DNA from 3 places in the Citrobacter sedlakii genome. Region 1 is predicted to be linked to each of the others. Evidence: predicted binding sites of a transcription regulator. Region 1 holds the regulator's gene; each other region holds the start of a gene.
What was found. The regulator Fur, encoded in region 1, represses iron uptake genes when iron is present. The targets are predictions, from matches to a motif close to ATAATAATGAGAACNACTATCAA.
Positions count from the first base shown of each region.

Region 1 (7,336 bases):
TCGCCAGAATAAAGACGGAACCAAACATCCAGGCCAGCAGGTTATGCGGGAATATCTGGTAGAAGTCGCCAGCCAGCGGCGGGTGCAGCAAGGAGCCTTTCAGACTCATCGCCAACAACAGGAAGAAAATCAGCGCAAAGACCAGCGTTAGCGCGACGGTCATGCCCGCCCGGCGATACAACGCGCCAAACGCGGCGGGCCGGGCATAATGCTGATAGGTTTCGAGGCGCACTTCCGCCATCGCTTTCGGTACGTTAATGGCGAACTCATGAGGGGGCGCGTACTGACAGGCGTGCAGACAGGCGCCGCAGTTATGGCACAGGTTAGCCAGGTAGTTGATGTCCGCTTTGCCAAACTCAAGACGTTGAGTCATCGCCGGAAAGACGGCGCAAAAGCCTTCGCAGTAGCGGCAGGCGTTACAAACCTGCATCACCCGTTCCACTTCGGCTTCCGGTTCGGTAATGATTTGTGCCTCAATAATTAATTTCTCAAGCTGCTTCATGGTGCGCCTCCTTACGTGCGGCCTGGGCGGCTTCTTTACCGGCAATGCAGCCAAACGTGGTGCCAATCGACATGCCAACGCCAGCGGTATAGCCTTTGCCCAGCACATTGCCCGCCATCATTTCTCCGGCGACAAACAGGGTACGACTGGGTTTTCCGGCGAAATGCACCGCCGCGCGCTCGTTCACTTTCAGGCCGAGGTAAGTAAACGTGATCCCTGGCCGCAGGGCGTAGCCGTAATAAGGCGGCGTATCGAGAGGGCGTGCCCAGTGCGTTTTCGGCGGCGTTAACCCGCTGGTGGCGCAGTTATCCAGGACGGTGTGATCAAAGTGTCCAGGCTGGCAGGCCTGGTTGTATTGCCTGACGGTAGCGCTAAAACGTTGTGCATCCAGCCCCAGTTGGCAGGCCAGCTCTTCCAGCGTATTGGCCTGCGCGCCGGGGAATACCGGTGGCATAAAGTGACCAATGGCTTTGCTGTCGATAATGGAATAACCAATTTGCCCCGGCTGTTGGGCGACCAGACGCCCCCAGATGGCATAGCGTTTCGGCCAGAAATCTTCGCCTTCGTCATAAAAACGCGCTGCGTCGCGGTTGACCACCACGCCTAAAGAGACGCAGTCCACTCGCGTGCAGATCCCGCCGTCATACAGTGGCGCGCGGGCATCAATCGCCACGCAGTGCGACTGGGATGGATCGCCAATGATGTCGGCGCCGGCATCGATCATAAATTTAAGCAGGACACCCTGATTAAAGCGGGTGCCGCGGATGAGAAAATTATCGGCGGGCCATTCCCCACGCGCGTTTTGTCCCCAGGCTTCCCGTAGCCATTCGCGATTGGACTCGAAACCGCCAGCGGCGAGTACACAGGTTCTGGCCTCGATGCGTTCATCGCCCGCCAGCGCGGCGACAAACTCGCCGTCATGTAACTGCAGCGCCTGTACCGGCGTGTTATAGCGGATGGTGACGCCGAGCGCCTCCGCGCTGCGATAATAGGCGTTGACCAGTGCCTTGCCGCCGCCCATGAAAAAGGCGTTCGTACGCGCAACGTGCAGTGCGCCTGATAACGGTGGCTGAAAATTCACACCGTGTTTGCGCATCCAGTCACGGCACTGCGAAGAGGTGCGGATCACCAGTCGTGCCAGCGCTTCGTTGGTATTGCCTTCCGTTACCCGCCAGAGATCCTGCCAGTACTCTTCTTCGGGATAACGGTCGACCAGCACATCCTGCGGCGCATCATGCATACAGCGCAAATTACGGGTGTGCTGTGAATTGCCACCGCGCCATTCGCGCGGCGCCGCTTCCAGCAGCAGCACCGACGCACCGGCCTCCCGGGCGGTTAAGGCGGCACACAGCGCGGCATTGCCGCCGCCAATCACCAGAACATCAACCATCGTAGACTCCATTACGCTTTAACAAATGTTAAATTTGTAATGAAAATGTATACGCATGGGTTGTAGGGGCGCTATGAGGTACTGCTAAAACCCTCTTTAGTTAACGTAAAGGGTGGCGCCTGGCCAGCGGTCAGCCTCAACCAGTTCACGCATCACTTTACCCAGCACGACGCGAGCTGCCAGCCCCGCCGGGGTCAGTTCGTCATCCGATAAACTGACCAGAAAGTTGGGACGGCTGAGGACCGGATTATGGACGCCGATCACGCGCAGGTCGTCCTGGTCCAGTCGGGAAATCGCCGCGCCAGGTTGTAGGGTGGCGCCCAGACCGTCGCGGACCGCCCGCATCAGTAGCGTCAGACCGTCAATTTCCGCAACGATATCAACCTGCAGCGCGTGCTCTTGTGCGATAGCCTCCAGTCTGCCGCGCAGACCGTGGCCCTGACTGGGCATCACGAGGGGAATATTCGCCAGTTGAGCAGGCATGATGTTGTCTTCAGGGAATATAGCCAGCAGGGGGTGGGGGCCGATCAGAAACAGCCGCTCTTCCAGAACCGGCTTCGCGCTCCAGCGCAGGATCTTCTCTTTCTGAAAGACGACCGCTAAATCAAGCTGGCGGGTGTTAATCATCCGCTCAAGATTGCCGGAGAGACTCTCCACGACGTGCAGCCGCACGTCAGCGTAGCTTTCCCGCATGGCGTTAATAAACGGAATGCCCAACACCGATGCCGTACTGGGCGCCATACCGACGCTAACGTGGCCGGATAACCGCGCCTCACGCGCAGCAAGAATGGCGTCGTCGGCATGCCGTAGCGCCAGTTGCGCCTGAGAATAAAAGGCCAGCCCCGCGTTAGTGGGCGTGACGCCGCGCGACGTTCGTTGCAGCAGGCGGATGGCGAGTTCACTTTCCAGACGTGTCATTTGTTGGCTCAGCGCCGAGACGCCAATGTCGAGATCCAGCGCGGCGCTACCCATGCTGCCGGTTTCAACAATACGAACAAAATAACGTAACTGGCGAAGTTCCATTTCGATTCTCCGGACAGGTCAGGGAAGGGAATTTTTACATTAAAACAACACGGGCGGGGAGGGAAGGAAAACGGCGGGATCGCGCCCACAAAAAAGCCAGCCCGCAGGCTGGCTTTCATCAAGCGTAAAATTATTTGCCGTCGTGCGCGTGTTCATCTTCGCGGCAGTCGCCTTCGGCGCAATGGCCATAGAGATAGAGGCTGTGGTTCGTTAAACGAATACCGTGCTTCGCCGCAATCTCACGCTGACGGGCTTCAATCGAATCATCACTAAATTCAATCACTTTGCCACAATCGAGGCAAATAAGGTGATCGTGATGATGCTGCTGGGTCAGCTCAAAAACGGATTTGCCGCCTTCAAAATTGTGGCGGGTTACGATACCGGCGTCATCAAACTGGTTCAGCACGCGATAGACGGTCGCCAGACCAATTTCTTCACCCATGTCGATCAGTCGTTTGTATAAATCTTCCGCACTGACGTGATGGTTATCCGGTTCCTGAAGCACTTCCAGAATCTTTAAACGTGGAAGCGTTACTTTCAGGCCAGCCTTCTTTAATGCGGTATTGTTGTCAGTCATGCGGAATCTGTCCTGTTGCTAAACGATTCACTTCATACGAGAAGTGACAGAAATTGCATTCGAGATAATGCCTCTCATTATAGGACTGCCATCCTTAAATGAAAACTGCAAGCCTCGGGCAAATGTTAATAAAAACGTGGTATTGCCTGGAAATGAGAGCGCCACCTAATAACTCCCGCACATTGTACAGGGATGGGCAAGAAAGTTACAAATTTGTAGCAATTATTTTGATTGGTTTTGTCTATTGATGCGGCGCAAATGGTCTTTGCGCCGCACGGTCATCAGGCGTTGATGATTTCATCCAGGTGCAGTTCTTCAGAAATCTGCTTAACCCATTTCTCAACGCGCTCGGCGGTCAGTTCTGGCTGGCGATCTTCGTCAATGGCCAGACCGACAAAGTGATCGTCATCGGCCAGGCCTTTCGACGCTTCAAAATGATAACCCGCGGTCGGCCAGTGACCGACGATGGTCGCGCCACGCGGCTCAATGATGTCGCGGATAGTACCTAACGCGTCGCAGAAATATTCCGCGTAATCTTCCTGGTCGCCGCAGCCGAACAGCGCCACCAGCTTACCGTTGAAATCAATCTCTTCCAGAGTCGGGAAGAAGTCGTCCCAGTCACACTGCGCTTCGCCATAGTACCAGGTCGGGATACCAAGCAGCAGGATGTCATAGCCTTCAAGATCTTCTTTGCTGCTTTTTGCAATGTCATGCACGTCGGCAACATCTTTACCAAGCTGTTTTTGAATCATTTTTGCGATATTTTCGGTGTTCCCGGTGTCGCTGCCGAAAAAAATGCCAGTGATTGCCATGAGTAAAGTAACCTCTTGAAACTTATTGAAATGGTGGGGGCAAATTGCCCACAGATAAGGGCAATCATAGCAGAACAGTCAGGTATGCGGAAATAGCAAACGCACGCGAGTGCACTCCCTGCTACATGATAGTGATAAATTGTGCGGGTTTCAGACTGAACCCTGGCGTCGCAACGTCGCCAGTTGGCTCATCAGGATTTCTTCGATCAGCTCGCTGCGGCTGATGTCGCGCGATTCCGCCAGTTCATTCAGGGCGTCGACGGCTTCCGCGTTGAGCTTAAGTTCAACACGTTTCAGGCCACGAACTTTGTCGCGTTTAAGCTGGTTGCGCTTGTTAATGCGCAGCTGTTCATCGCGTGAAAGCGGATTGGTTTTAGGTCGTCCCGGGCGACGCTCGTGCGCGAACAGATCTAATGTCGTACGGTCCGTTTGTTCTTTGGCCATGATTTTGGTGACTTCGGGGAAACAATCAGCCAGGCCTCTGCCCGGATGGATAGCGCGCCATCATACATCAGCGGATGGGGCACGCCAACGTTCGCGCGCGCAATCGCGCGCGGACGCTGAGTTTTTAATCAGTTTGCGCTGTCGTTCAGATAACGACGAATGGCGCGCAGCACTGCGTCAGGTTTTTCGGCATGAACCCAGTGGCCTGCGCCCGCGATGACATGCGCGCGCGCCTGTGGGAATTGCGCGAGCAGGTCGTCGCGATACGTCTCGGTGACGTAAGGGGAATTGCCGCCAGGGATAAACAACGCCGGGCGATCCCAGGCTGGAATCGGCTCCCAGCCGACAATATGCGGATACTGATCCCACAGCACCGGCACGTTAAAGCGCCATTCGCCGTCAACGTACGACTTCAGCAGAAACTGAATCACGCCCTCTTCTCTGAGATGGTCGCGCATGACGGCAGCCGCCTCCTTGCGCGTCGTGGCCTGAGACGCCGTCACGGCGTTGATCGCCGCGAAAATCTCATCGTGGCGTCGTACCTTATAATCTACCGGGGCGATGTCGATCGCCACCAGACGATCGATGCGTTCCGGAGCCAGCGCGGTCAGGGCCATCACCGCCTTGCCGCCCATCGAGTGGCCAATAAACGTGGCTTTTTCGATCTGCTGCGCATCCAGAGTGTCGAGCAGATCCTGCGCCATCGCCGGATATGTCATCAGCGGATCGCGGGGCGAGAGGCCGTGGTTACGCATATCAACCTGGAGGATATCGTGATCGCTGACCAGCTCGCGGGCCAGCACGCCGAGATTGTCCAGGCTGCCAAACAGACCGTGAACGAGGACGATGGGAGAATTATTGTGCAGGTTTTGTGCAGTTTGCGCTCGGATATTCAATTTCATGGCAAAGTTCTTTTTTTCGCTCTGTCGGGTTAGGGTATTATGTTGACCATTCTGCCACTGGGCTGCAACTGATACGGTTTACTCCGAGTTTTTTGTTCAGCCAGGTTTGACGCTATCCGCTGTTGGGATTTGCTCCTATAATTCCAACGATTTGTATTCAGATCAGTTATGACACCGCACTGGATTAAGATGAAAACGATTGAAGTTGATGATGAACTCTACAGCTATATTGCCAGCCACACCAAGCATATCGGCGAGAGCGCGTCCGACATTTTACGGCGTATGTTGAAGTTTTCCGCCGCATCGCAGCCCGTCGCGTCGGCGACAAAAGAGGCACGCGCCGCGCAGCCTGTGAGCGCAGAAGTGAAACCCGTCAATCCCGTCAAAGACAAAGTGCGCGCTATGCGTGAGCTGCTGCTGTCCGATGAATATGCGGAACAGAAAAAAGCGGTGAATCGCTTTATGCTGGTGCTGTCTACACTTTACTCACTGGATCACCAGGCGTTTGCCGATGCCACCGACTCGCTGCATGGTCGCACTCGCGTCTATTTCGCGGCGGATGAACAGACGCTGCTGAAAAACGGCAATCAGACCAAGCCGAAACATGTGCCTGGCACGCCGTACTGGGTGATCACGAACACCAACACCGGCCGTAAATGCAGCATGGTCGAACACATCATGCAGTCAATGCAATTCCCGGCGGAATTGATTGAGAAGGTTTGCGGAACAATTTAATGCTTGCATAAAAGGACCAGGCAATGGCAATCCACAACCGTGCAGGTCAACCTGCGCAACAAAGTGATTTGATTAACGTCGCCCAACTGACGGCGCAATATTATGTACTGAAACCCGAGGCAGGGAATGCCGAGCACGCGGTGAAGTTCGGTACCTCCGGACACCGCGGCAGTGCAGGTCGTCATAGCTTCAACGAGCCGCACATTCTGGCGATTGCCCAGGCTATCGCCGAAGAACGTGCGAAAAACGGTATCACCGGCCCTTGCTATGTGGGGAAAGATACCCACGCGCTGTCCGAACCGGCGTTTATCTCGGTGCTGGAAGTGCTGGCGGCCAACGGTGTCGACGTGATTGTTCAGGAGAACAACGGTTTTACCCCGACGCCTGCGGTGTCGAACGCTATCCTGGTTCACAATAAAAAAGGGGGGGCGTTGGCGGACGGTATTGTCATCACGCCGTCTCACAACCCGCCGGAAGACGGCGGCATCAAATACAACCCGCCGAACGGCGGCCCGGCAGATACCAACGTCACGAAAGTGGTGGAAGACCGCGCAAATGCGCTGCTGGCCGACGGTCTGAAGGGCGTGAAGCGCATTTCTCTCGATGCGGCGATGGCGTCTGGCCACGTCAAAGAGCAGGATCTGGTGCAGCCGTTTGTGGAAGGGCTGGCGGAAATTGTTGATATGGCCGCCATTCAGAAAGCGGGCCTGACGCTGGGCGTCGATCCGCTGGGCGGTTCCGGTATTGAATACTGGAAGCGTATTGCGGAGCATTACAAGCTCAACCTGACCCTCGTGAACGATCAGGTGGATCAGACCTTCCGCTTTATGCACCTGGACAAAGACGGCGCGATCCGCATGGACTGCTCCTCGGAGTGCGCGATGGCTGGCCTGCTGGCGCTACGTGATAAGTTTGATCTGGCGTTTGCCAACGACCCGGACTATGACCGTC
Region 1 is NZ_CP071070.1:3,137,132-3,144,467, reverse strand. Features, by position in the region: gene tcuB (tricarballylate utilization 4Fe-4S protein TcuB) at 1-502, opposite strand, end outside; gene tcuA (FAD-dependent tricarballylate dehydrogenase TcuA) at 489-1,892, opposite strand; gene tcuR (tricarballylate utilization LysR family transcriptional regulator TcuR) at 1,989-2,915, opposite strand; gene fur (ferric iron uptake transcriptional regulator) at 3,046-3,492, opposite strand; partial or broken gene JY391_RS23995 (fur leader peptide) at 3,485-3,570, opposite strand; gene fldA (flavodoxin FldA) at 3,774-4,304, opposite strand; gene ybfE (LexA regulated protein) at 4,455-4,748, opposite strand; gene ybfF (esterase) at 4,877-5,650, opposite strand; gene seqA (replication initiation negative regulator SeqA) at 5,840-6,385, shown strand; gene pgm (phosphoglucomutase (alpha-D-glucose-1,6-bisphosphate-dependent)) at 6,409-7,336, shown strand, end outside.

Region 2 (7,336 bases), 990 kb from region 1:
AAAAGGTGGCCAGAATAGCCACGGCGGAAATAAATCCGACAAATCATGATTTAATTGTTTCCACAACAACATGATTTCTCGAAGCATGCTGCGAGTCTTCGGGCTCGCAGTATTAATCTCAGGAGAATACCAATGAATATGAAGACTTTTGAAGACGTTTTTATCCATCTACTTTCAGACACCTACAGCGCAGAAAAACAATTGACTCGTGCTCTGTCGAAATTATCCAGAGCCGCCTCTAACGAAAAATTAATCCAGGCGTTTCAGGCTCACCTTGAAGAAACGCAGGGTCAGATTGAGCGTATCGATCAGGTCGTTGAATCTGAAGCCGGTATTAAAGTGAAGCGCATGAAGTGCGTGGCGATGGAAGGCCTGATTGAAGAAGCGAATGAGGTCATTGAAAGCACTGAGAAAAACGAAGTGCGTGACGCCGCCCTGATTGCTGCTGCGCAAAAAGTTGAACACTACGAAATTGCGAGCTACGGCACTCTGGTAACGCTTGCCGAACAGCTGGGCTATACCAAAGCCGTCAAACTGCTTAAAGAAACGCTGGAAGAAGAAAAAGCCACTGATTTAAAACTTACCGATTTAGCAATTGGTAATGTGAATAAAAAAGCCGGAAATAAATCCTGATAATTTTATTTCCTGTTTTTAACCCACGCTGCTTTTAATTATTTTCTGAGGACATAACCAATGAATGCGATTGAACATTATCATGACTGGCTTCGTGACGCCCATGCTATGGAAAAACAAGCCGAATCGATGCTCGAATCAATGGCGAGCCGCATCGATAATTACCCTGACTTGCGTGCAAGAATTGAACAACATATTAGCGAAACCAAGCATCAAATTACGGTTCTTGAAGGTATTCTCGACCGCAATAATATTTCCCGTTCTGTTATAAAAGATTCAATGAGTAAAATGGCCGCGCTTGGTCAATCTATCGGCGGTATGTTCCCTTCCGACGAGATCGTGAAAGGGTCAATTAGCGGCTACGTTTTTGAGCAATTCGAAATTGCCTGCTATACCTCCCTGCTCGCAGCTGCGCAAAAAGCAGGCGATACCGCGTCTGTTCCTGCCATTGAATCCATCCTTAATGAGGAAAAACAAATGGCTGACTGGCTGATTAAACATATTCCTGACACAACAGAACAATTCCTGCTGCGCTCTGAAGCAGACGGCGTAGAAGCGAAAAAATAAATTATTATCAGGAGGCAGAATGTTTCGACACGTTAAACAACTTCAATATACGGTGCGAGTCAGTGAGCCTAATCCTGGTTTAGCAAATCTTTTGCTGGAGCAATTTGGCGGCCCTCAGGGCGAACTGGCTGCTGCATGTCGTTACTTTACCCAAGGGCTGGGTGATGATGATGCAGGACGCAAAGAGATGCTGATGGACATAGCGACCGAGGAACTGAGCCATCTGGAAATCATCGGTTCTCTGGTAGGCATGCTGAATAAAGGCGCAAAGGGCGCGCTGGCTGAAGGTACGGAAAACGAAGCCGAGCTGTATCGTTCCCTTACCGCTAACGGCAACGATAGCCACATTACTTCCCTGCTCTATGGCGGCGGCCCTGCCCTGACCAACTCCGCAGGCGTGCCGTGGACAGCGGCTTATATCGACACAATCGGCGAAGTGACCGCCGATCTGCGATCCAACATCGCCGCTGAAGCACGGGCAAAAATTATTTACGAGCGGCTGATTAACGTCACAGACGATCCCGGCGTTAAAGACGCGCTGGCGTTTCTGATGACCCGTGAAGCTGCGCACCAGTTGTCGTTTGAAAAGGCGCTGTACTCAATTCGCAATAACTTCCCGCCGGGTAAATTGCCGCCTGTCGAGCAGTACACCAACGTGTACTACAACATGTCTCAGGGCGACGATCCGCGCGGTAGCTGGAACAGTGACGAGAACTTTGAATATGTTGCCGAACCGATGCCAGCCGTTGACGGCGGTGACGGTCTGGCTACCGTCAAACTGACGAAACAGCAGCAAACGCTGTTAAAAGCGATGGCGGAAAGAACCAAGTCCGATCCGTCGGCTGACCCGCTCACCGGTGCAGAACTCGGTCAAGGCGAGCCGCAGGAAAAGCAGTAATAGCGTGAAGAAATAATTCCGTGTGTGTCATGTCCTTATTGACCCCGTAAATACGGGGTCTTTTTTATGGCATCAGAAACGATAACCGGCGGAGAACATAAATACCCACGGGTCGAGACGAATGTCATCATGCTGTTTGACACCGGCGAGCTTATAGTCTGCGGTAGTATCGATGTCCATATACCAGACGGACATGTTAATTAGCCAGTCACGGTTGATGAGATAATCCATCCCAACCTGCCCCGCCGCGCCCCAGGAATCTTTCAGGCTAAGATCGGAAACCCCGGTATTTTTCCCATTTTCATTGACGTCATTATCAAAGAAGGTTGTGTAGTTTACGCCTACCCCGACATAAGGACGCAGCTTGCTGCTGGAATCGCCAAAATACCATTGCGCCATCAGTGTTGGCGGTAGGTGGTGCACGGTCGCGATATCGCCGGTTGCTTTGGTTCCGACTTTATGGCGGAACGGCGTCGCGCCAAGCAGTTCAATACCAATGTTGTCGGTCGCCATATAGGTAAAGGTCAGGCCGAGTTGGGTATCGTTACTGACATTAAAACCGCCCAGATGGCCTAATGTACCGTCTGCGCCTTCTGTCGGGCGAACCGTCGCCGAGCCTGCCCGAATAAAAAACTCGCCAGCTTCATGCGCATAGACGCCGCCAGAGAGAAGTGTACTTACTGCCAACGCCGCCACTGTTAACTTTTTCATATCCGCTCCATCGTTATGGTTATAACTGCGTGACGAATATACCTACATTGGAGTAATAAGTGATCTAACCTGGATCACATTACGTCGTGTAATTTAACATTTATTGATCCAGATTAATTTAGAAGTAGCATTCAAAATCCTGGTTATTGTCATTCAGATCAAATTTGAAATATTTTCATAAAGTGAATATCTTTTGAGCAATCGTCAAAGCCAGCGCCTGTTTATTGCTTCCTGCTTTACAAAGATATGCTTTTCCATACAACCGTTGATGCTGCCACTGCGCCTTTATCCAGGGTACAATTGCCCGCTTAATAACACCTGCAAAACTCAAGGAGAGTGCATGTCTATCACGGCGAAGTCCGTATACCGTGACACCGGGAATTTTTTCCGTAATCAATTTTTAACCATCCTGCTGATCTCGCTGCTGTGCGCGTTTATCACGGTGGTATTAGGGCATGCCTTCTCACCCAGCGATGCGCAAATCGCGCAGTTGAGTGAAGGGGATCATCTGGCCGGGAGCGCTGGCTTGTTCGAGCTGGTGCAAAATATGACGCCAGAGCAGCAGCAGATCCTCCTGCGTGCGTCGGCGGCGTCCACGTTCTCCGGCCTTATCGGTAATGCCGTCCTCGCCGGTGGCGTGTTGTTAATGATCCAGCTCATTTCCGCAGGCCACCGCGTGAGCGCGCTGCGTGCTATTGGCGCCAGCGCGCCGGTGCTGCCAAAGCTGTTCATTCTGATTTTGCTGACCACGCTGCTGGTGCAACTGGGGATTATGCTGATTGTGGTGCCCGGCATTCTGCTGGCCATCGTATTGGCTCTGGCCCCGGTGATGCTGGTGCAGGATAAGATGGGCATATTTGAGGCCATGCGTAACAGCATGCGTCTGGCGTGGGCGAACATGCGACTGGTGGCCCCGGCCGTCATCGGCTGGCTGTTGGCAAAAACGCTGCTGTTGCTGTTCGCATCGAGCTTTGCCGCCTTTGACCCGAACGTTGGCGCGGTGATCGCAAATACGTTGAGCAATCTGATCTCTGCCGTATTGCTCATCTACCTGTTCCGTTTGTATATGTTGATTCGCCAATAACCCCTTACGCGTCGCAGGCCTTTTCGCCCGACGCTTTTGATTACGGAAATGAACAATGAAGCAGTTTCTCGATTTTTTACCGCTGGTGGTCTTCTTTGTTTTTTACAAAGTCTATGACATCTATGCCGCCACCTCCGCGCTGATTGTGGCAACGGCCATCGTGCTTATCTACAGTTGGGTTCGCTACCGCAAGGTAGAGAAAATGGCGCTGATTACTTTTGTTCTGGTCGCCGTGTTTGGTGGGCTGACGATCTTCTTCCATAACGATGAGTTTATTAAGTGGAAAGTCACGGTCATTTATGGCCTGTTTGCCAGCGCGTTGCTTATCAGCCAGTGGGTAATGAAAAAACCGCTGATTCAGCGCATGTTGGGTAAAGAACTGACGCTGCCGCAAGCAGTGTGGTCGAAGCTCAACCTCGCGTGGGCGGTGTTCTTTATTCTGTGCGGCCTCGCGAATATTTATATCGCGTTCTGGCTACCGCAAAATATCTGGGTGAACTTTAAAGTGTTTGGCCTGACCGCGCTGACGCTGATTTTTACCCTGCTCAGCGGCGTCTATATTTATCGCCATATGCCGCAGGAAGACAAATCCTGAACCGCTTTTGATGCCAGGCCTGAAAGCCTGGCTTTTTTTCTTCCCTCCCGGTATCACCTGTTCTGCACTTTTCCTTTGTTATCGATCCATAAATTGGGTGAATCATGAAGATATTGTGGAGATTGCCTTCCCGATATTGTAATGAGAATGCTTATCATTGATATTCCGTATCGCGTTTTTAACAATAGGGATGTCCGTTGATGATTTCGATAATAAAAAGCTCTCCGCGCCCTCTGGCGCTCTTGATTGCCGCAGCATTGAGTGGAAATGCGTTCGCTGCAGACGACGCGATGAATGACGGTGAAACCATGGTCGTTCAGGCCACCGCCGAAGAAGCCCTTAAGCAGCAGCCAGGGGTGTCTGTCATTACCGCCAAAGACATTGAAAAACACCCTCCCGTTAACGATCTCTCCGATATTATTCGCACTATGCCGGGGGTTAACCTTACGGGTAACAGCGCCAGCGGCAGCCGGGGCAATAACCGTCAGATAGACATTCGCGGTATGGGTCCGGAAAACACCCTTATTTTGATTGACGGCGTACCGGTAACGTCCAGAAACTCGGTACGCTATAGCTGGCGCGGCGAGCGGGACACCCGGGGTGATACCAACTGGGTGCCTGCGGAAATGGTTGAGCGCATTGAGGTTCTGCGCGGCCCGGCGGCGGCACGCTACGGCTCTGGCGCCGCTGGCGGCGTGGTGAATATCATCACCAAACAGCCAACAAACGACTGGCACGGCTCGCTTTCTCTCTATACCAACCAGCCCGAGAACAATAAAGAAGGCGCGACCAAGCGCGCAAACTTCAACCTGAGTGGGCCGCTCATTGACGATGTACTGACGATGCGCCTGTACGGAAACATTAACAAAACCGACGCCGACGCCGCGGACATCAATACCCAACAAAACGGCTCCTATGCCGCCGGACGTGAAGGGGTACGCAACAAAGATATTAATGCCCTGCTCTCCTGGAAACTGACGCCGCAGCAGATTGTCGATTTTGACTACAGCTACAGCCGCCAGGGGAATATTTACGCAGGCGACACCCAGTACAGTAACAGCAACGTCAGCCCTAATGGTCTGGTCAACACGCTATACGGTGAAGAAACTAACCGGATGTACCGTCAGTCATGGGGCTTAACCCATAACGGGATCTGGGACTGGGGACAGTCAAAATTCGGCGTCTATTACGAAAAAACCAATAATACGCGGATGCAGGAAGGCTCGACCGGGAAAGTGGAGGGAATGATCAATAATACCGATTACTCCACCAGCCGCCTGGAGTCGTATCGTTCTTCCGGCGAACTGAACGTTCCGGTCTTCTGGCTGGTCGATCAAACCCTGACCGTTGGGGCCGAATGGAGCCGCGATGAACTGAACGATCCGGCATCGATGCAGGCGACCAGCGCATCCGGCGTGCAAATTGGCAATGTCTCCGGCGACGCTTCTGACCGTAGCACGAAAAATAGCGCCACCCTGACCGGTATTTATCTTGAAGATAACATCCAGGCGCGCCCAGGAACGGACATCATCCCGGGGATCCGCTTTGACTATCACAACGACTTCGGCAGTAACTGGAGCCCCAGCCTGAACATGTCCCAGGAGCTTGGCGACATGTTTAAGCTAAAAGCCGGGATTGCGCGGGTCTTCAAAGCGCCAAACCTGTATCAGTCCAGCGAAGGCTATCTGCTGTCCACACGCGGCAACGGCTGCCCGAATAATATCGCCACGGGCAGTTGCTACCTGCTGGGCAACCCGGACCTGGATCCGGAAATCAGCATCAATAAAGAGATCGGTCTTGAATTTAACTATGACGGCTGGGATGCGGGCATAACCTGGTTCCGTAACGACTACAAAAATAAGATTGTTTCGGGAACGGACATCATCGGCTACGCCTCTAACGGCAACAACATTCTGCAGTGGGAAAACGGCGGCAAAGCAATAGTCGAAGGTCTGGAAGGTAACGTGGTGATCCCGCTGCTGCCGGACACCCTGAGCTGGCGCACCAATGCGACCTACATGATCAAATCGGAAAATAAGGACACCGGTAACCCACTGTCGGTTATTCCTAAGTACACGATCAATACCATGCTGGACTGGCAGGTTAACGATAAATTCTCGACAAACCTCCAGTGGACGCAGTATGGCCGTCAGAAACCGCGTGAGTACGCCGAAACGCGTAACGAGACCGGCGCAATGTCGGATAAAGAAATCGGCGCCTACGCGATTGTCGGCATTGGCGCGAATTATCAGATGACAAAGAATCTGCGACTTAATGCGGGCATCAGTAACCTGTTCGATAAGCAGATTTATCGTGAAAACGACGGCGCGTCGACCTACAACGAACCAGGCCGGGCATATTACGCTGGCGTCACCATGTCATTTTAATCTCTCCAACGCCCGCCTCGCGGGCGTTTCCCCTCTGTTATCCATGCGAAAATCATAGTAGCATCGCGGCTGGAATTTTTTCTCTCTACTCGGTTTTACCATGACAACAACAACTAACGTCCCTCAGGGCGAACTGGTTTTACGCACACTGGCCATGCCCGCCGACACAAACGCCAATGGCGATATTTTTGGCGGCTGGCTGATGTCACAAATGGATATTGGCGGCGCGATTCAGGCGAAAGAGATTGCTCATGGCCGCGTGGTAACCGTCCGCGTGGAAGGAATGAGCTTTCTGCGCCCGGTAGCCGTGGGCGATGTCGTGTGCTGTTACGCGCGCTGCGTGAAGCGCGGAACCACCTCGGTGAGTATTAATATTGAAGTCTGGGTGAAGAAAGTGGCGTCAGAGCCCATTGGCCAGCGCTACAAAGCAACCGAAGCGCTGTTTATCTATGTTGCGGTTG
Region 2 is NZ_CP071070.1:2,142,489-2,149,824, reverse strand. Features, by position in the region: gene JY391_RS10290 (con-10 family general stress protein) at 1-49, shown strand, start outside; gene JY391_RS10285 (YciE/YciF ferroxidase family protein) at 133-633, shown strand; gene JY391_RS10280 (ferritin-like domain-containing protein) at 694-1,200, shown strand; gene JY391_RS10275 (manganese catalase family protein) at 1,220-2,098, shown strand; gene ompW (outer membrane protein OmpW) at 2,171-2,809, opposite strand; partial or broken gene JY391_RS10265 (YkgJ family cysteine cluster protein) at 3,044-3,121, shown strand; gene JY391_RS10260 (YciC family protein) at 3,150-3,893, shown strand; gene JY391_RS10255 (septation protein A) at 3,949-4,488, shown strand; gene JY391_RS10250 (TonB-dependent siderophore receptor) at 4,689-6,875, shown strand; gene yciA (acyl-CoA thioester hydrolase YciA) at 6,976-7,336, shown strand, end outside.
Region 2: JY391_RS10250 (TonB-dependent siderophore receptor) is a predicted target of Fur. The motif match lies at 4,624-4,646, and genes of this name have one in related genera.

Region 3 (7,336 bases), 1.1 Mb from region 1:
TCTTCCAGAGAACCCAGGTTAGTACCTGCGCTGGCAGAGATGGTCCCAACTTTTTGCTGGCCGTCAGGCGTAGATTGCACTTCAACGGCAGCGAAGCTGGCGAATGAAAGAGAGCTGAGTACAGCAGCAGCGATGAGGGCTTTGACGTTTTTCATAATAGTAACCTTTTGCAGATGAACGGGGTCGTAAGCATTTACTTAACGATCGATAGGTAAATGATAGATGTGATCCAGGTCACACGTCAACTCTTTTTTATAACGGTCGTTATATAAATTAAAAAGCACTTATCTTTCATGACAATGCAACGTAATTATTTTTCACAGGAATGCGCTGGAGACTGGACGGTTTTATTTTTATAATGGTTATTCATTAAACCCAGACAGGTACACCGGCATCATGACAACTGACTCGACAGGTTGTGTAAAAAAAAGCCGTGGCCGACCAAAAGTGTTCGACAGGGAAGCCGCGCTTGATAAGGCCATGACACTCTTCTGGCAGCACGGTTATGAGGCGACGTCGCTCTCTGATCTTGTTGAAGCGACAGGGGCGAAAGCCCCCACGCTTTACGCAGAATTCACCAATAAAGAAGGACTGTTTCGCGCGGTGCTCGACAGGTACATCGCCCGTTTCGCCGCAAAGCATGAAGCGCAGCTATTTTGTGAAGAAAAAAGCGTGGAGGCCGCGCTGGAAGATTACTTCACCGCCGTGGCGACCTGTTTTACCAGTAAAGACACCCCGGCGGGTTGTTTTATGATCAACACTTCCGCGACGCTTGCTGCCGCGTCACGGGATATTGCGCATACGGTGAAATCACGCCACGCCATGCAGGAGCAAACGTTGACCCGTTTCCTGCAACAGCGCCAGATGCGCGCAGAGATCCCGGCGCAGTGCAACGTACAGCACCTTGCCGAATACCTGAACTGCATCTTACAGGGGATGTCGATCAGCGCCCGCGAAGGCGCGTCGTTTGACACACTGATGCAGATCACCCGTACCACTCTTCGCCTGTGGCCCGAGCTGTTAAAAGCCTGATTGATCCTGCTGACCGGGGAATGCGTTTCCCGGTCCTTCTCTCGCCTTCCCCCTACAATCAGTAATGTTTTCACCGGGTTAGACTCAAATTTCTTAAAATATTATTTGATAATAGAAACCATTATCAGCAATATTCGCATTTGATTTTCTATCTGTTTCACAATGTAACGGCCGGAGCCTGCCCGGCAAGAATAACACCACTTTTACAGATATTTTCAGAAGGGAATGCGAATGAATAAGCGTCTTTGGGTGCTCAACCCAGTCCTGCTTGCGCTAACCCTGCCTGCAACGGCAGCGACGCAAACAGAAGAAGAAAACCTCATCGTCAGCGCTAACCGGAGTCAAAAAACGGTGGCGGAAATGGCGCAGACCACCTGGGTGATCGAGGGTCAGGAAATTGAACAACAGGTTCAGGGCGGCAAAGAGTTTAAAGATGTGCTGGCGCAGTTGATCCCCGGTATTGATGTCAGCAGCCAGGGACGAACCAACTATGGTATGAATATGCGCGGGCGCGCGCTGGTCGTGCTGATTGATGGCGTACGCCTTAACTCTTCGCGTACCGACAGTCGACAGCTGGACGCCATCGATCCGTTCAACATTGCCCACATTGAAGTGATTTCCGGCGCGACGTCGCTCTATGGCGGCGGCAGTACTGGCGGCCTGATCAACATCGTGACCAAAAAAGGCCAGCCGGAACGCGAAGTGGAACTAGAACTGGGTGCTAAATCGGGCTTCAATAACAGTAACGATCGTGACGAGCGCGTTGCCGCCGCGGTCAGCGGGGGGACGGATCGCGCCTCCGGCCGTCTCTCTGTCGCCTGGCAGCGCTTCGGCGGCTGGTACGATGGCAACGGCGATGCACTAATGCTCGACAATACGCAAACCGGCTTGCAACACTCCGATCGTCTGGATGTGATGGGTACGGGCACTATTGAGATTGACGACAACCGTCAGCTACAGCTGGTGACCCAATATTATAAAAGCCAGGGCGATGACGACTACGGCCTGTATCTGGGCGAAAATATGTCTGCCGTCACTGGTGACGGTAAAGCCAGCACCCGTAGCGGACTCAGCGCCGATCGCATCCCCGGAACAGAGCGTCATCTGATTAGCCTGCAATATTCAGACGCCGACTTCTTCGGTCAAAATCTGGTCAGCCAAATTTATTACCGTGATGAATCGCTGAAATTTTATCCCTTCCCGTCGCTGACCAGGGGCCAGGTCACCAGCTTTTCTGCCTCGCAGCAGGACACCGATCAGTACGGCGCCAAAATTACCCTCAACAGTCTGTTGATGGATAACTGGGAACTGACCTGGGGTATCGATGCGGATCACGAGACCTTCGACGCTAATCAGAAATTTTTCGACCTCGCATGGTCGCTTCCCTCCGGCGGCATGGACAACCGTACGGCCTATACCACCGGACGTTACCCCGGCTACAGCATCACTAATTTCGCGCCGTTCCTGCAAAGCAGTTATGACATCAACGATATTTTCACCCTGAGCGGCGGCATCCGCTATCAATGGACTGAAAACCGGGTTGATGATTTCATCGGCTACGCGCAGCAGCAGGGGATCGCCAATGGGCTGGCGAGTTCTGCCGATGCGATACCGGGCGGCAAAACCGATTACGATAACGTCCTGTTCAACGCCGGGCTACTTGCGCATCTGACCGAACGCCAGCAGGCGTGGTTCAACTTTTCCCAGGGCGTCGAATTGCCGGATCCGGGGAAATACTACGGTAACGGCACCTATCAGTTGGTAGGCGATCATTACCAGCTTCAGCGCAGCGTAAACGTCGCTGACTCGCGTCTGGAAGGGATCAAAGTCAACTCCTATGAACTGGGATGGCGCTATACCGGCGACAGTCTGCGTACGCAACTGGCGGCCTATTACTCTACCTCCGACAAATCCATTGTGATTAACCGCAGCGATATGACCATTCGCGTGGAACCTGACGACCGCCGGATTTACGGCGTGGAAGGCGCTGTGGACTATTTCATTCCTGACAGCGACTGGAGCCTCGGCGCAAACTTCAACGTACTGAAGTCTGAAGTGAAGCAAAACGGGAAATGGGAAAAATGGGATGTGACGCTGGCCTCGCCGTCAAAAGCCACCGCCTGGGTGGGTTGGGCGCCAGAGCCGTGGTCATTGCGGGTGCAAACCCAACAGTCTTTCGATCTGACGGATGCCAGCGGTAATAAGCTGGATGGATACAATACCGTTGACGTTATCAGCAGTTATCAGCTCCCGCTGGGTAAACTGACCTTCAGCATCGAAAACCTGCTGGACGAAGACTACACCACCCTCTGGGGACAGCGCGCGCCGCTGCTGTACAGCCCAACCTACGGCAGCCCATCGCAGTATGAATACAAGGGCCGCGGGCGGACCTTTGGCCTGAACTACGCGTTAACTTTCTGATAAAAAAAGCCCCTCAGCCTGAGCGAATGAGGGGCTAATAAGCAGAGTACAGCTTTTTTATGCTTTGTTATTCAGAATCAACTGGCCGTTGTTATCCAGCGGAATTTGTGTACCCGGATCTTTATCCATCCGGATTTTGCCCTGCTGATCGCCGATCTTGTAGGTCACGTCGTAGCCGAGCATTTTTTCCGATTTGTCATAGACGGTTTTGCAACGCTGCTGCGTAGAGGTGTAGGTGTCGTTTTCCTGCATTGATCCCTGGATCTGGTTACCCGCGTAACCACCGCCCAGCGCCCCGACAACAGTGGCGACATCTTTGCCACGGCCCCCGCCAAACTGATGACCAATCACTCCGCCAGCCACTGCGCCAAGAACAGAACCGGCGATGCGGTTTTCATCCTGGACAGGTCTGCGGTGGGTCACCGTGACGTTACGGCACTCCTGACGTGGGGTCTTAATGGTTTCTTTGATAGGTGTTGCAGAAACCACTTGCGCATACTGCGGGCCGCGATCAAAGACGTTCAGACTGGCCACCGCCGCCACGCCCAGCGCAGCAGCTACGCCAATCCCTATACCCGCCAACATTGATTTATTCACGGGAAATCCTCCTTCTTTGCTATTGGTAACAATATTGCAACTAAAGCAAGCAGAAGCCCATCAGATTGCGGATGAAAATATCGTGGGTTGACCTTAAAACAGCATGATTCAGAGAACTCTGAGGAGAGCGACAGGAATATTCAGTGTGCAGAACGGCGCAGACGCCCAGCGCCGCCATTGGCGACGCTGGGAGGAAGGTAATTAATGCAGCTTCAGACGCGGACGGATAACGCGGTTAATACTGCCCACCAGCATCATCAACCCGGTTTTGAAGTAACCGTGCAATGCAATCTGGTGCATCCGGTACAAAGAGATATACACGAAGCGGGCAATGCGCCCCTCGATCATCATCGAACCTTTGGTCAGGTTCCCCATCAGACTGCCAACGGTAGAAAAGTTAGACAACGAAACCAGCGAGCCATGGTCTTTATACTGGTATGCCTTCAGCGGTTTACCGTTCATTTGCGCCAGAATGTTATTCATCGCGCAGGTCGCCATCTGATGCGCAGCCTGGGCGCGCGGTGGAACAAATCCGCCTTCCGGACGCGCACAGGAAGCACAGTCGCCAATCGCATACACGTCAGGATCGCGGGTGGTTTGCAGCGTGGGCTCCACCACCAGTTGATTAATACGGTTGGTTTCGAGACCGCCGATCTCCTTCATGAAGTCCGGCGCTTTAATCCCTGCCGCCCAGACCATCAGGTCGGCTTCAATGTATTCGCCGTCTTTCGTGTGTAAACCGCCCGCGTCGGCGCTGGTCACCATTGTCTGGGTCAGTACGCGGACGCCCAGTTTGCTCAGTTCATTATGCGCCGCGCCAGAAATGCGTGGCGGCAGCGCAGGCAGGATGCGCTCGCCCGCTTCCACCAGCGTGACGTTCAGCGCTTCGTTGGTCAACCCTTTGTAGCCATAGCTGTGCAATTGTTTCACTGCGTTATGCAGTTCAGCCGAAAGCTCAACGCCGGTTGCCCCACCGCCGACAATGGCGATATTCACCTTGCCGTTCGCGCCCAGGTTCGCGGAGTATTTCAGGAACAGGTTGAGCATTTCCTGATGGAAACGGCGCGCCTGATGCGGGTTGTCGAGGAAGATGCAATGCTCTTTCACCCCCGGCGTGTTGAAATCGTTAGAAGTACTGCCCAGCGCCATCACCAGCGTGTCGTATGCGATTTTGCGCTCCGGCACCAACAGTTCGCCTTTCTCGTCGCGCAGTTCGGCAATGGTAATTGTTTTGGCCTCGCGATCGATATCCATTACCGACCCCAACTGGAACTGGAAGCCGTGATTCCGCGCGTGCGCCAGGTAGCTCAGCGCATCCACGCCTTCATCAAGAGACCCCGTCGCCACTTCGTGCAGCAGGGGTTTCCACAGATGGCTATGATTTCTGTCAACCAGCGTAATCTTCGCTTTTTTCTTGCGGCCCAGTTTGTGCCCCAGTTGCGTAGCCATTTCCAGCCCGCCAGCACCCCCGCCGACAATCACGATCTTTTTCAATGGTGTAGTCAACGCGACCCCCTTAAATGATTAACCAATTGTTAATTAAAAGTTATTAACATAGCCTTTAATTAACAACAGGTTACGACAATGAAAATGTTCTTCGAGAGTGAGAATAACACATGCGGTGCATTGGTCATACCAAAATTGATGTGCATCAAGTTTTGATGCTGAAAAGATAGACACCTTCTGCCACTTCGCCAAAAAAAACCAGCCCGAAGGCTGGCGGTCAGGACGCGCATACGCAGTGGTTGACGGTCAACCCAGCGTTTTGAACGCTTTGATTCGCTGCAGATGGGGTGAAATATTCTTGAACTTATGCGTCTGTTCTTCATCCCATACAATTTCGTAAAAATGGTGCAGTTCTTCAGAAGAGCGCTGACTGTCAAGCGCTTCGTCATGACGGGAAAGAATCACCAGGCAGCGGTCGCGGTTCTTTTCACGGAAGTTCGTCACGCATTTGGTGGCGATATCGGCGTATTCTTCCGGGCGGTCGATTTTGCCTTCCATGTTCTCATACGGGAACAGGTTCGGATTAAACACCACCTGACGGATGTCGCACAGAAAGCCGATGCGCTCGGCCCAGTAGCCTCCCAGACCCACACCGCAAATCAGCGGACGATCGTCAACGTTAAGCTGCAACATTTTGTCCACTTCCTTCAGCAGATGTTGCATGTCATGTTTCGGATGCCGCGTGCTGTAGCTGATCAGCCTGACGTCCGGGTCGATAAACTGCAACTGCAACACTTTTTCGTGGTTACCCGGGCTGTTAGAGTCAAAACCGTGTAAATAGATAATCATCGCACCCTCACCAAACTTGCGTTAATGACCTGCTTTTTCTTCCTGCCAGCGTTCGTGTAACTGGTTGAGCTGCGCGCTGACCTGTTTCCAGCGTGCCGAGTCCATCAGTTCCTGACGAGAAAATGAACCTTTATGATACAAACGTGTAACACGTTCTGCTTTGATCGGCGACAGATTATCCAGCACGCTGACCGCACCTTTACGATTATTGCAGACCAGGATCATATCGCAACCTGCATCCAGCGACGCCTGGCCGCGCTCGGCATAGCTGCCCATGATCGCCGCCCCTTCCATCGAGAGGTCGTCGGAGAAAATCACCCCGTCAAAACCCAGCTCCTGACGCAGGACCGTTTTCAGCCAGTGCGACGAGCCGCTTGCCGGACGCGGATCAACCTCGCTGTAAATCACATGCGCAGGCATAATCGCATCAAGTTTGTTGTCGGTAATCAGCGAACGGAACACGGACATATCTTTAGCGCGAATTTCCGCTTCCGGGCGCGGATCGGTCGGCGTCTCTTTATGCGAATCGGCGGTCACCGCGCCGTGACCCGGAAAATGTTTACCGGTGGTTTTCATGCCCGCGGCATGCATCCCGTCGATAAAGCGCGTCGCCATCGCCAGCGCTTTTGCCGGATCGGCATGATAGGATCGCTCGCCAATCGCGGCGCTGATATGCCCGACATCAAGTACCGGCGCAAAACTGATGTCGATATCCATTGCTATCATTTCGCTGGCCATCAGCCAGCCTGCGTCTTCCGCCAGTTTGCCGCCCTCTTCCATCCCGTGTAGCGCGGCAAAAGACTGAGCGGCAGGCAGTCGGGTAAAGCCTTCGCGAAAGCGCTGTACGCGGCCGCCTTCCTGATCCACCGCCACCACCAGATGATTGCGCGACGCCGCGCGGATCTGGCGCACCAGTTCGCGCAGCTGCGCCGGATCGTGATAATTACGCGTGAAGAGGATCAAACCACCGACCAGCGGATGGGCCAAAATT
Region 3 is NZ_CP071070.1:2,059,591-2,066,926, reverse strand. Features, by position in the region: gene bhsA (multiple stress resistance protein BhsA) at 1-155, opposite strand, end outside; gene comR (TetR family copper-responsive transcriptional repressor ComR) at 397-1,032, shown strand; gene JY391_RS09895 (TonB-dependent siderophore receptor) at 1,264-3,453, shown strand; gene JY391_RS09890 (glycine zipper 2TM domain-containing protein) at 3,511-4,050, opposite strand; gene ndh (NADH-quinone dehydrogenase) at 4,252-5,556, opposite strand; gene ycfP (alpha/beta hydrolase YcfP) at 5,803-6,345, opposite strand; gene nagZ (beta-N-acetylhexosaminidase) at 6,367-7,336, opposite strand, start outside.
Region 3: JY391_RS09895 (TonB-dependent siderophore receptor) is a predicted target of Fur. The motif match lies at 1,138-1,160, and genes of this name have one in related genera.